3 regions of the Arthrobacter sp. B3I9 genome follow, and region 1 is predicted to be linked to each of the others. Evidence: riboswitches for the same ligand, from Rfam matches in the RefSeq annotation. Region 1 holds a riboswitch; each other region holds the start of a gene.
What was found. A riboswitch is a leader RNA that binds a small molecule or an ion and turns the genes downstream of it on or off. The one in region 1 is predicted to bind cyclic di-AMP.
Positions count from the first base shown of each region.

Region 2: linked by a shared signal. The riboswitch ahead of QFZ65_RS17785 (hypothetical protein) and the one ahead of QFZ65_RS09900 (hypothetical protein) in region 1 are both predicted to bind cyclic di-AMP.
Region 3: linked by a shared signal. The riboswitch ahead of QFZ65_RS17140 (M23 family metallopeptidase) and the one ahead of QFZ65_RS09900 (hypothetical protein) in region 1 are both predicted to bind cyclic di-AMP.

Region 1 is NZ_JAUSYO010000001.1:2,102,419-2,105,646, forward strand. It holds partial or broken gene QFZ65_RS09890 (HNH endonuclease) at 1-90, opposite strand, end outside; gene QFZ65_RS09895 (DNA alkylation repair protein) at 453-1,133, shown strand; cyclic di-AMP (ydaO/yuaA leader) riboswitch at 1,559-1,758, shown strand; gene QFZ65_RS09900 (hypothetical protein) at 1,763-2,569, shown strand; gene QFZ65_RS09905 (YnfA family protein) at 2,664-3,002, opposite strand; gene QFZ65_RS09910 (APC family permease) at 3,028-3,228, opposite strand, start outside.
Region 2 is NZ_JAUSYO010000001.1:3,850,700-3,853,927, forward strand. It holds gene QFZ65_RS17770 (SDR family NAD(P)-dependent oxidoreductase) at 1-164, shown strand, start outside; gene QFZ65_RS17775 (carbohydrate ABC transporter permease) at 263-610, opposite strand; gene QFZ65_RS17780 (FCD domain-containing protein) at 620-796, shown strand; cyclic di-AMP (ydaO/yuaA leader) riboswitch at 1,038-1,220, shown strand; gene QFZ65_RS17785 (hypothetical protein) at 1,221-2,030, shown strand; gene QFZ65_RS17790 (bifunctional glycosyltransferase family 2/GtrA family protein) at 2,246-3,228, shown strand, end outside.
Region 3 is NZ_JAUSYO010000001.1:3,707,064-3,710,291, forward strand. It holds gene QFZ65_RS17135 (NlpC/P60 family protein) at 1-321, opposite strand, end outside; cyclic di-AMP (ydaO/yuaA leader) riboswitch at 633-826, opposite strand; gene QFZ65_RS17140 (M23 family metallopeptidase) at 937-1,752, opposite strand; cyclic di-AMP (ydaO/yuaA leader) riboswitch at 1,757-1,966, opposite strand; gene QFZ65_RS17145 (metal-dependent transcriptional regulator) at 2,116-2,811, opposite strand; gene serC (phosphoserine transaminase) at 3,125-3,228, shown strand, end outside.

The sequences.
Region 1 (3,228 bases):
GGAGATCCGTGCCTGCCGGGCGGCGATGGCCGATTTCTGGTCCTCAAGTTCGCGGAGCTCGTCGATCAACGCCGCCCCGTCATCGCCCAACGCCGCTTCATCAACGCCGCCGCCGTCCCGTCCGCCGTCAAGACCGGCGGGGCCGCCGTCCGGTCCGCCGTCAACGCTGGCGGGGCCGTCGTCGTCGTCGTTGCGGTGGACGGCGAGTGGGGCAGAGGCGGGCAGACGGGTGGCGTCCACCACCGCGCTGCATGCGGCGCAACAGGGTCCAGCGTTGTTGCCTGCTGCCCGAACCACTTCGGGCACCTGCTTGCCGTCCATGAACCTATTCAACCCGGTGGGTCCGACAAAAAGAGCGCAGCTAAGAATCAGCCGTCGGGGGCGGAAAACCTTAGCCGCAAGGATGGTCCGGTTCATCCTGATGACCCAGAGGGATACGCAAGAATGAACGTATGAGTGACGCCGGCGACTTTATCGATGCCTCGCTGCAACGGGAAGGATCGTGGTTCCGAGCAGAGGACCTGCGATCCCGGTGGGGGAGCGGACTCCAGTACTACGGTGCTTCGGTGGGGGCGGTTCGGGGAACCGTACGCGATGCTCTGCGCCGCCACCGTGGCCTGACGCATGACGACATCACCGCGCTGAGTTCTGAACTGTGGTCGGTACCGGTGTACGAGCGCCGACTCTCGGCCGTAGTCCTGCTGCAGTCCAAGGTCAGCACGTTGGACAATGCAGACTTGACCCGGGTTGAGGGCTTCCTGCGAACAGCCGGTCTCCGCGAGTTGGCCGACCCGCTGGCCGTCGACGTGGTCGGACCGCTGGTCTCGGGTCTGGACCTGCTGGGCAGGGTGCGGGCAGACAGTGTGCTGGACCGCTGGGCCCGGGAAGAGGACGTCTGGCTCCGCCGTGCCGCCCTGCTGGCACCCCTCCGGGCGTTCCGGGGCGGCGGGGGAGACTGGGGTGCATTTGTCCGCCGGGCAAGGCAGGCGCTTGCCCTTTCGTTCCAGCATGACCGTGAAAATTCGTCAGAGCAGGACCATGAAAGCGACCCTGTTCGCGAGGCTGTCGCCCTTGTGCTGGATGACGTGGCGAAATACCGGCCCGAGCTGGAATTCAGGGTTGACGTGACGTGAGGTAGCTCTCTGCCTCAGCGGCTGGCCCGTCGTTCCACCACCGCATAGGCCTTGCCGTCCAGGAACTGCCAATCTGTCACGACCATGAAACCGAGGGCATCGGTGCGGTCGTTCAGGACCCGGACGTCGAATCCTCCGTCGCGCGGCTCGGCATCTCAGGTGGAGATGCAGACGTCGTCCCCCTCGAGGATCAGCAACTCCGTGTTGACGTCAAAATCCTGCTGAGGCTGGCCGCTCGGCTGGCAGATGGCTACGCAGTGGGCGTTCATTTCGAACCTCCCCTTACTGGATCTGGTGGATTAATCCTATGCCGGGCTCCGTGCCGCATCCGAGGCGCCTTTTAGGCCTTCCGTTACCTCGATGTGACTTTTCGTAATGGTTCCGTTACGTTGGACAGGCGCCCGTTGATTCCGACACCGGGCGCCCCCTGCCGATTGCCTAACTCTGCCGCGGCCTGGGGAAACCTCGCATCAATGTCCGGCAGAGACGGGGAAACCACTTTTTGGCCGGTTTGAACACAGGTCTTGGGGTGAAGCCGCACGGGCCCGCCATACGGGCCCACATGCGGCCGGGTGCCTCCCATCCGAATCCGACAGCTCACCTCGCAGGCATTGGGAGAGGCCACACGCATGTCTTCAAGCAATACTTCTGCGCGCCGTCAAGGTACCGCCGCCACCAGCCGCTTCTCAGCAGTGTCTTCGGCTTTCACCGGGAATGCAACCGCCATTGGCCGCCAGGTCGCCGTGATCGCCGCCGCGTCCGGTTTGGTGCTTAGTGGCGCCATGGCCGCGAATGCGGCCGGCGCCCCCGTTGAGCGTGAGTCCGCACCGGCCTCCGTCGACGTCAAGGGCCTGGTCACGGCTCCGGTCAGTGCGGACTCCACCGTGCAGATCACCTTCGAGCGTCCGGCTGTCATTTCTACACCGGCGCCCGTCGTGCAGCCCAAGCCGGTTGCCGAGGTCCCCGCGATTGCCCCGGCCCCACAGGTTGCCGCGGCACCGCAGGCTGTGGCCGCCCCGAAGGCGACCGTCAAGGTCCAGGCGGCCGCCCCGGCCGCTGCTCCCGCGGCTGCCCCGGCCGCTGCCCCCGCGCCGGCAGCTGTGCCTGCAGCAGGCGGCGTCAACGCTATCCTGCTTTCCGCGGCCTACGGCCAGGTCGGGATCACCCAGGACTGCACCGCCATGGTGGAGAAGGCCCTCCGCGCGGCCGGAGTTGCGGTCGGCGACATCGGCCCCACCGCGTTCCTGAAGTTCGGCAAGGTTGTTGCCACCCCGCAGCCCGGCGACATCATCGTCCAGTCCGGCCACGTAGCCATCTACGCGGGCAACGGGCAGGCCGTCAGCGGCGGCATGAACGGTGTCAACGCAACCATGGCGCACCCGCTTTCCTGGCTGACCGCAACCGGCGGCGTGACCTTCGTCCGCGTCGGAGCCTGAGCCGCAGGCTTCTGGAGTGCAGGAGCCTAAAGGCCGGTGAGCTGCTGCCTTGGGGGCAGCGGATCACCGGCCTCTGGCGTCTCCGCGGCCAGACCTAGCCGGCGTTGCGCGGGGAAAACATTATGACTGCCACCCCGACCAGGCAGATTGCCGATCCGGCGATGTCCCAGCGGTCAGGCCGGAACCCGTCGAAAGCCATGCCCCAAGCGAGTGAACCTGCCACAAAAACGCCACCGTAAGCGGCCAGGATCCGGCCAAAGTGCGCGTCCGGCTGAAGTGTCGCGGCGAAGCCGTACAGCCCCAAAGCCAGGAACCCGAGTCCGGCCCACCACCAGTCCCTGCCCTCGCGCACCGACTGCCACACCAGCCAGGCCCCGCCAATCTCGGCAACGGCTGCCAGGACGAACAACACGATTGTTTTTGCGATAGTCACGGACCCATCATCGCAGGGCTCCCGCTCAGCGTTTCCGCGCTCCTCCCAGACGCAAGCGCAGGAGGCGGTATGCGGCCCCCGCCGCGAACATCAGCAGTCCTGCGATCACCGATTCCCCCGGCAGGGTGGCCACCAGGACGGCGCAGGCAAGGGCGCCGGCAAGCTGCAGGGCCTTGGGGTACCGTCGGTTGTCGCGGCTCTGCGTATAGGCCGCGATGTTGGCCAC
Region 2 (3,228 bases), 1.7 Mb from region 1:
TGGAAGCCCGCCAGCCCCACGGCAGGCTGGTAACCCCGGAGGAGGTTGCAGCCGCGATCGTTTACTTGGCAAGCCCGTTGGCCGGTTCCACCACCGGCGTGAACCTCGCCGTCGACGGGGGCATGCAGGCGCTGCGTCTGCGGCCAAGCCCTGCCGCTTCCTAGACCGGCAGCACAAACTAACCACGGGCCATGAAAGGCCGGCACCCCTGCGGGTGCCGGCCTTTCACTGTGCGCAGCTGAGATCCGTGGGGCTGTCAGGCTTAGCCCTTTACGGAACCGGCCGTCAGTCCCTGCACGATGAACTTGCTGGCAAAGGCAAAGATTGCCAGCGTTGGCACTACCGTCAGGACCGCAGCGGCGGACATGGAGCCCCAGTCGATGTTGAAGCTCGAGATGAAGCCGGCCAGGGCCGTGGGAATGGTCTTGTTGGAGTCGCTGTTCATGAGCGTCACGGACAGGAAGAGCTCATTCCAGCAGTTCACGAAATTGAAGATGAAGCTTGCCGCGACGCCGGGCAGCATGACCGGAACCAGCACCTTGAACAGGGCACCCAGCCGTGAACAGCCATCGATCATGGCAGCTTCTTCTTCCGTTCCCGCGACGGTCACTTCCACATCATGGACGGAGAGGACGGCCAGGCCGTGCGGGCGAGCAGCAATGCGGGGCACCGCGCAATCGTCGAGGCAATAACGAACCGTGATCCGTCGTCGGCCGCCACCGCGGCGGCTGCCCATATCGCCCAGACGGAGTTCTGGCTCAAGAAGCTCCGCCCGGCCCCTCGGCCGCAGGACTGACATCCGCAGAATTGATCCTGCCGCGCCGCCATTTCGACGGGTTCCTAGCCCGCTAGACGCGCGGCCACATCGAGTGCGCGGAACCGTCCAAACGGCGTTGCGCGGCAGGAAGAATCGCCGGGCCGCACCCTCTCACAGCGCAAGAGCGACACGCCGCTACCGTGATTTCCGTTACCTAAATGTGACTCTAGCGGAAATACCCTGTACGGTCGATAGAGTGCGGTCGCAATTGGAACCGCACATCCGGATTACGCCAAACTCTGCCGCTTCCCGGATTCCGCTGGACCAGGCAGAGACGGGGAACCCAAGTTCCCGGGCACCCTGCATCCATGGACCCTTGGGGTTAAGCCGACACGTGAGCATCCGTGCGGCCGGATTTCCCATCCGCACCCGACAGCTAACTCCGTAGGAGTTGAGAGGCATCATGACTGACATCAAGGTACAAACGCGCCCGGACGGCGACGCCGCAACCCACGCCACGCATTCACGCCATCGTGCCGAGCCGGCCAGACGCGGCCCGGCCGGGTTCGCCAGAGGCATGGGCTACACCGGGCGCCGCGCCGCTGTCGTCGTCACCGTCTGTGCGGTCCTGCTCGGCGTTGGAGCGGCCGGACAGGCAACCGAGTCCACGGCCAGCCCGCAAGCCACCGGCAGCACCGGTGCATCCGCCATCACGGCGACCCCGGTGACGCCCCTCAATTTCGAACGGGTTCGGGACGATTCGCTGTTTCCGACGCCAACTGTTGAAACCACCGCTGCGCCTGCCCCGGCCGGCGCCCAGCCTACCTCCGCTGACGCCACGCCGGCTGAAGCGCCGGTACCCGCAGCCCCGGCGGCCGTGCCGGAACCAGCCGCAGCACCAGCCCCCGCCCCGGCTCCAGCTCCGGCACCCGCTCCTGCCCCGGCCCCGGAGCCTGTTGCAGTCGATGACCCCGCCGGCGCACAGGCTTACGCTGCGTCCCAGCTTGCCTCCTACGGATGGGGGCCCGACCAGATGCAGTGCCTGGCGAAGCTCTGGACCAAGGAATCCGACTGGAAGACCACGGCCACGAACGCCAGCAGCGGTGCCTACGGCGTGGTCCAGGCCCTGCCCGCCGAGAAGATGGCCAGCGCCGGCGCAGACTTCCGCACGAATTACCGGACCCAGATCAACTGGGGCCTCAACTACGTCAAGGAGCGGTACAACTCCCCCTGTGGAGCCCTGAACTTCCACTACGCGAACAACTGGTACTAAGCCGCAAGGCAGCATCAGCGTAGACAGTAGCCCGAAAGCCCCGGATCCTCTTCGATCCGGGGCTTTTCGTGCCTTCCGGTTCGTGCCTTCCGGCGCGTCTTTAGCGTGCACGGCTGGTGCCTGCCCGGATCCTTCCACTTGCATCCTTCCACTTGCACAGCACTTGCACAGCTTGCCGCTAAAGCCCTCATATGAGGCGGCGCCACAGTTGAGCCATGACGTTCACCGACCACGCCACAGAAACCCTGCCGCACAGCGCTACGGCCCCGGGCGGCCTGGCGCCGAGCACCCTGCTGGTGCCCGGCGGCCCCGTTCCGGGCGCCGGTCTCCGCCCTGAGCCGCCGGCCGCAGCGGAAACGCGGCGCGCACCCGTCAGGCCCGGCGTCGGGCTGCCGCTGCTGGACGTGACCATCCCGGTCTACAACGAGGAACAGGACCTTGAGGAGTGCCTGCGCCGCCTGCAAGCCCACCTGGCCGAGTCCTTTCCGCACAGCTTCAGGATCACGGTGGCGGACAACGCGAGCACTGACGGCACCCTTCAGGTTGCGGAGCGTGTCGCGCGGGAACTCCGCGAAGTCACCGTGGTCCATCTGGCAGAGAAGGGACGGGGCAACGCCCTGCGGAAGGTGTGGCTTGGCTCCCCGTCACCGGTCCTCGCGTACATGGACGTGGATCTGTCAACCGACCTCGCGGCACTTGGCCCCCTGCTCGCCCCGTTGATTTCCGGGCATTCGGACCTGGCCATCGGCACCCGGCTGACCAGGAACTCGCGGGTGGTCCGCGGACCCAAGCGCGAATTTATCTCCCGGAGCTACAACTTCCTGCTGCATTCCCTCCTGGGCGCCCACTTCAGCGACGCCCAGTGCGGGTTCAAAGCCATCCGCGCCGATGTGGCGCAGCAGATCCTCCCGCACACGCTGGACAACGCCTGGTTCTTTGACACTGAGCTTCTGGTGCTCGCGGAACGCTGCGGGCTGCGCGTCCATGAGGTCCCCGTCGACTGGACGGACGACCCGGATTCCAGCGTCGACATCGTCCAGACAGCCCTGGCCGACCTGCACGGCATGGCCCGGTTAGGCCGGGACCTGCTATCCGGCAGGATCCCCATTCCCGAGCTGCGCGCTGCCATGGCCCGCGGTCCGCTCCCTGCCGCATCCCGGCCGCAGGAACAAAGCCTCCGCGGGAGCCTCTTCGGCCA
Region 3 (3,228 bases), 1.6 Mb from region 1:
GGCCTCGACGACAGGAGCCGGCGAGGTGGAAACGGCAGGCTTCTCATAGGAAATCGCAATGGTGGAAGCGGCCGAAATGGTGGCCGGCGCACCGGACTGCACCTCGAAGGCGGAAGCGGAGGTGGACTCGCGCTGAACGTTGATTTCGGCGGCGTTGGCTGCAATGCCGCTGGTCAGTACGAGACCGGAAGCGGCAGCTACGACGGCGGCCTGGCGGCCCATGGTGCCAGCGTTGTCGCCGACGGCCTTAGCAATGACAGCAAGCGACCTGGTCTCGGTGACCTCGGCGCGGTGCCGTGCAGAGTGTGCACGAGTAGTCATTAAGTTCTCTCTTTCGTGTTCCTTGGACCGCGCTTTTTAGGCGCGGAGTAAGGACGCTCCGGCATCTTGGGGGTACGCCGGATCGCCCCGAAAAATGGGTTACTTAGCGAAGGGTGTACTGCGAAGACGCGCCAAAAGCGGTAGCTGCGCGCAGGTGCGATGCCTGCAGGCCGGACTCGGCAGAGATTGAGTCGGCGGAGTGAGATCCATTCCGGGCGCCGGCAAGGGCAGCACGGGACATGGATTTCAGCGGGCTCAACAGAGCCGCGCCAGCGCGGTGACGCGCAGCATTATGGCGTGAAGACACGAAAGTAGCCTCTCCCAATGCCTACGAGGTGAGCTGTCGGATTCGGATGGGAGTCACCCGGCCGCGCTGCTCCCTGGGAAGCTTTGCGACTTAACCCCTAGGTCTTCTCGCGAAGACCGAAATTGGTTCCCCCGCCCCTGCCAGACGATGTCATGCGAACGGACCTTGAGCGGTGGCAGAGTTAGGCAATCCACTCAAGAGCGCCAACTTCGGAGAAGTTGGCGTGCTTCAAACGATACAGCAGTACTGATGAAATGTCACATTCAGATCACGGCGGGTTCCCAAAAGGCGAGAGTCGCCCATCGCTATTAGAGCCAGCCGGTGGGGTCAACGACGTCGCCGTTGACCATTACTTCAAAGTGCAGGTGGCAGCCGGTGGACGCGCCCGTGGTTCCGCTCATCGCGATGACATCGCCGCGGGAGACCTTTTGTCCGACCTTCACGCTGGAGGAGGACAGGTGGTTGTAGGTGGTCTCCAGGCCGTTGCCGTGGTCGATCACCACACGGTTGCCGCCGCCGTACGGGTGCCAACCCGTGAAGGTAACTGTTCCGCTGGCCGCGGCACGGACAGCCGTACCGCATTGCGCAGCGTAGTCCTGGCCCCGGTGGAACTCGCCTTGGCCGCCGGTGATGGGACTCACCCGGAAACCGAACGGCGAGGCCGTTTCCATCTTCTCCAGGGGCGCACCAAGGGTGCCGGAAGAAGCAGCGCGGGTGATGGTTCCCACGGACTGTGCGCTCAGCAGCTGCTTCAGCTTTCCGTCGGGGTCACCCTGGGTGCTCACGGCGGTGCGGCTGAAGTCGATCTTGGTGGAGGCGGCGGTCACGGCAGGCTGTGAAGCAGCGGCGACGGCGACAGCGGCTGTGTCGCTGGCCATGACCGGCCCGGTGGCGGGCACTGTGACCGTCAAGACCAGCCCGGTAGCGGCAAGGGCGATGCCGGCACGCTGCCCGAAGCCGCTGGCGGCGGCAAAGTCCGTCACCTGGCGAAACGTGCTCCGGCGGCCGCGGCGCTCATCGCGGTGCGCATCACGCGGGCGGTCTGCCTGAACGGCGACGGCCGGGCGCGGCTCAGGAGCGGGGCCGAAGGCGCGGCGGCGGCCCGGGGTGGTCTGGGTGGTCAAGAATGGTTCCTCTCTGGACGGCCTGCGGAGTTAGCTGTCGGATTCGGGCCAAAGATCAAAGACCCGGTCCGCCGTAAACAGGCGTCCAGACACAGGGGAATCGCAAAATCCCACGGTGGAGTGCGCCTGCCGCTGGCGGACTTCACCCCGAGGCTGCTCTATAGCAGCCGGAATTGGTTCCCCCGCCTCTGCCAGAAGGTGACTCGACTTCTGATCCGCTGGCAGAGCTCGGCTGCGGATCAGGTAACGGTTTGGTATCGTACTGCAGATTAACTATAGGCGATTAATCCCGCTCAGTAATAATCCCGTTATCTCCTTGTGGACATCCCAGGGGTCAGGCCGCAAGTGCTGGTGTGGACGGGCTCAGCCGACCGTAACGAAGACGTGGGCCGCGACCTCCGGCGGCAGCTCGAGCGCACCTTCGAAGTCCGGCACGCGGACTGAAATGTACTCCCCCACGCGTTCCAAGGACACGAGTGCCCCGGGCCGGATGCCGCCTTCATCCAGCTGGACGAGCAGTTCCGGCTCGACCTGGATGGGTTCGGCCAGGCGGTTCACGGTGATCCGGGACCCGGCGCCGTAGCCGGTCATGGCTTCAAGCAGGTTCACGACGCCGTCGGCGAAGGGCTGGGAGGGCAGGCCGCCCAGTTCCGCGAGACCGGGAATCGGATTTCCATACGGGGAAACGGTCGGGTGATCGAGCATCTCGAAGATGCGCCGTTCCACACGCTCGCTCATCACGTGTTCCCAGCGGCAGGCCTCCTCGTGGACATACGCCCAATCAAGGCCGATGACGTCGGCCAGGAGCCGCTCGGCGAGGCGGTGCTTGCGCATAACCTCGATGGCACGTTTCCGGCCGGTCTCGGTCAGTTCAAGGTGCCGGTCGCCGGACACCACCACAAGGCCGTCGCGCTCCATGCGGCCGACAGTCTGCGACACCGTGGGGCCGGAGTGGCGCAACCGTTCTGCGATGCGGGCACGGAGGGCGACGATGTTCTCTTCTTCAAGTTCCAGGATGGTCCGAAGATACATCTCGGTTGTATCGATCAGATCCGTCATTCAGCTCAGCTCCTCGAGCGCCGTCCTTGCGTCATTCCCACCGTACCGTGTGCCGATGTCTGCGGCTTGCCTCGGCGGGATCCGCCCGTACGTTCGCAATCCAGCTTAGCCTTTTTTGAATTACTCCGGATAATTCGGCCGGCCCAGCCGACGGCTGCCGCGGCGCCCATCCGTCTCAGTGACCGGACTATGACGGATCTTTTTCCCGTCCCTACGGGGCGGTCAGGCAGAATGAAAAGGAGGCTTCGTCGCAGCCACCGCTGCCGGGCCGCCCCCAAGCCACGCTTTGTACCAGCCGAAAATTGGAGCCCCTGTGAGCCACACCAGCGTCACGATTCCCGCAAACCTCCTCCCGAAGGACGGCCGGTTCGGCGCCGGGCCGTCGAAGGTGCGTCCGGAGCAGATGGACGCCCTCGC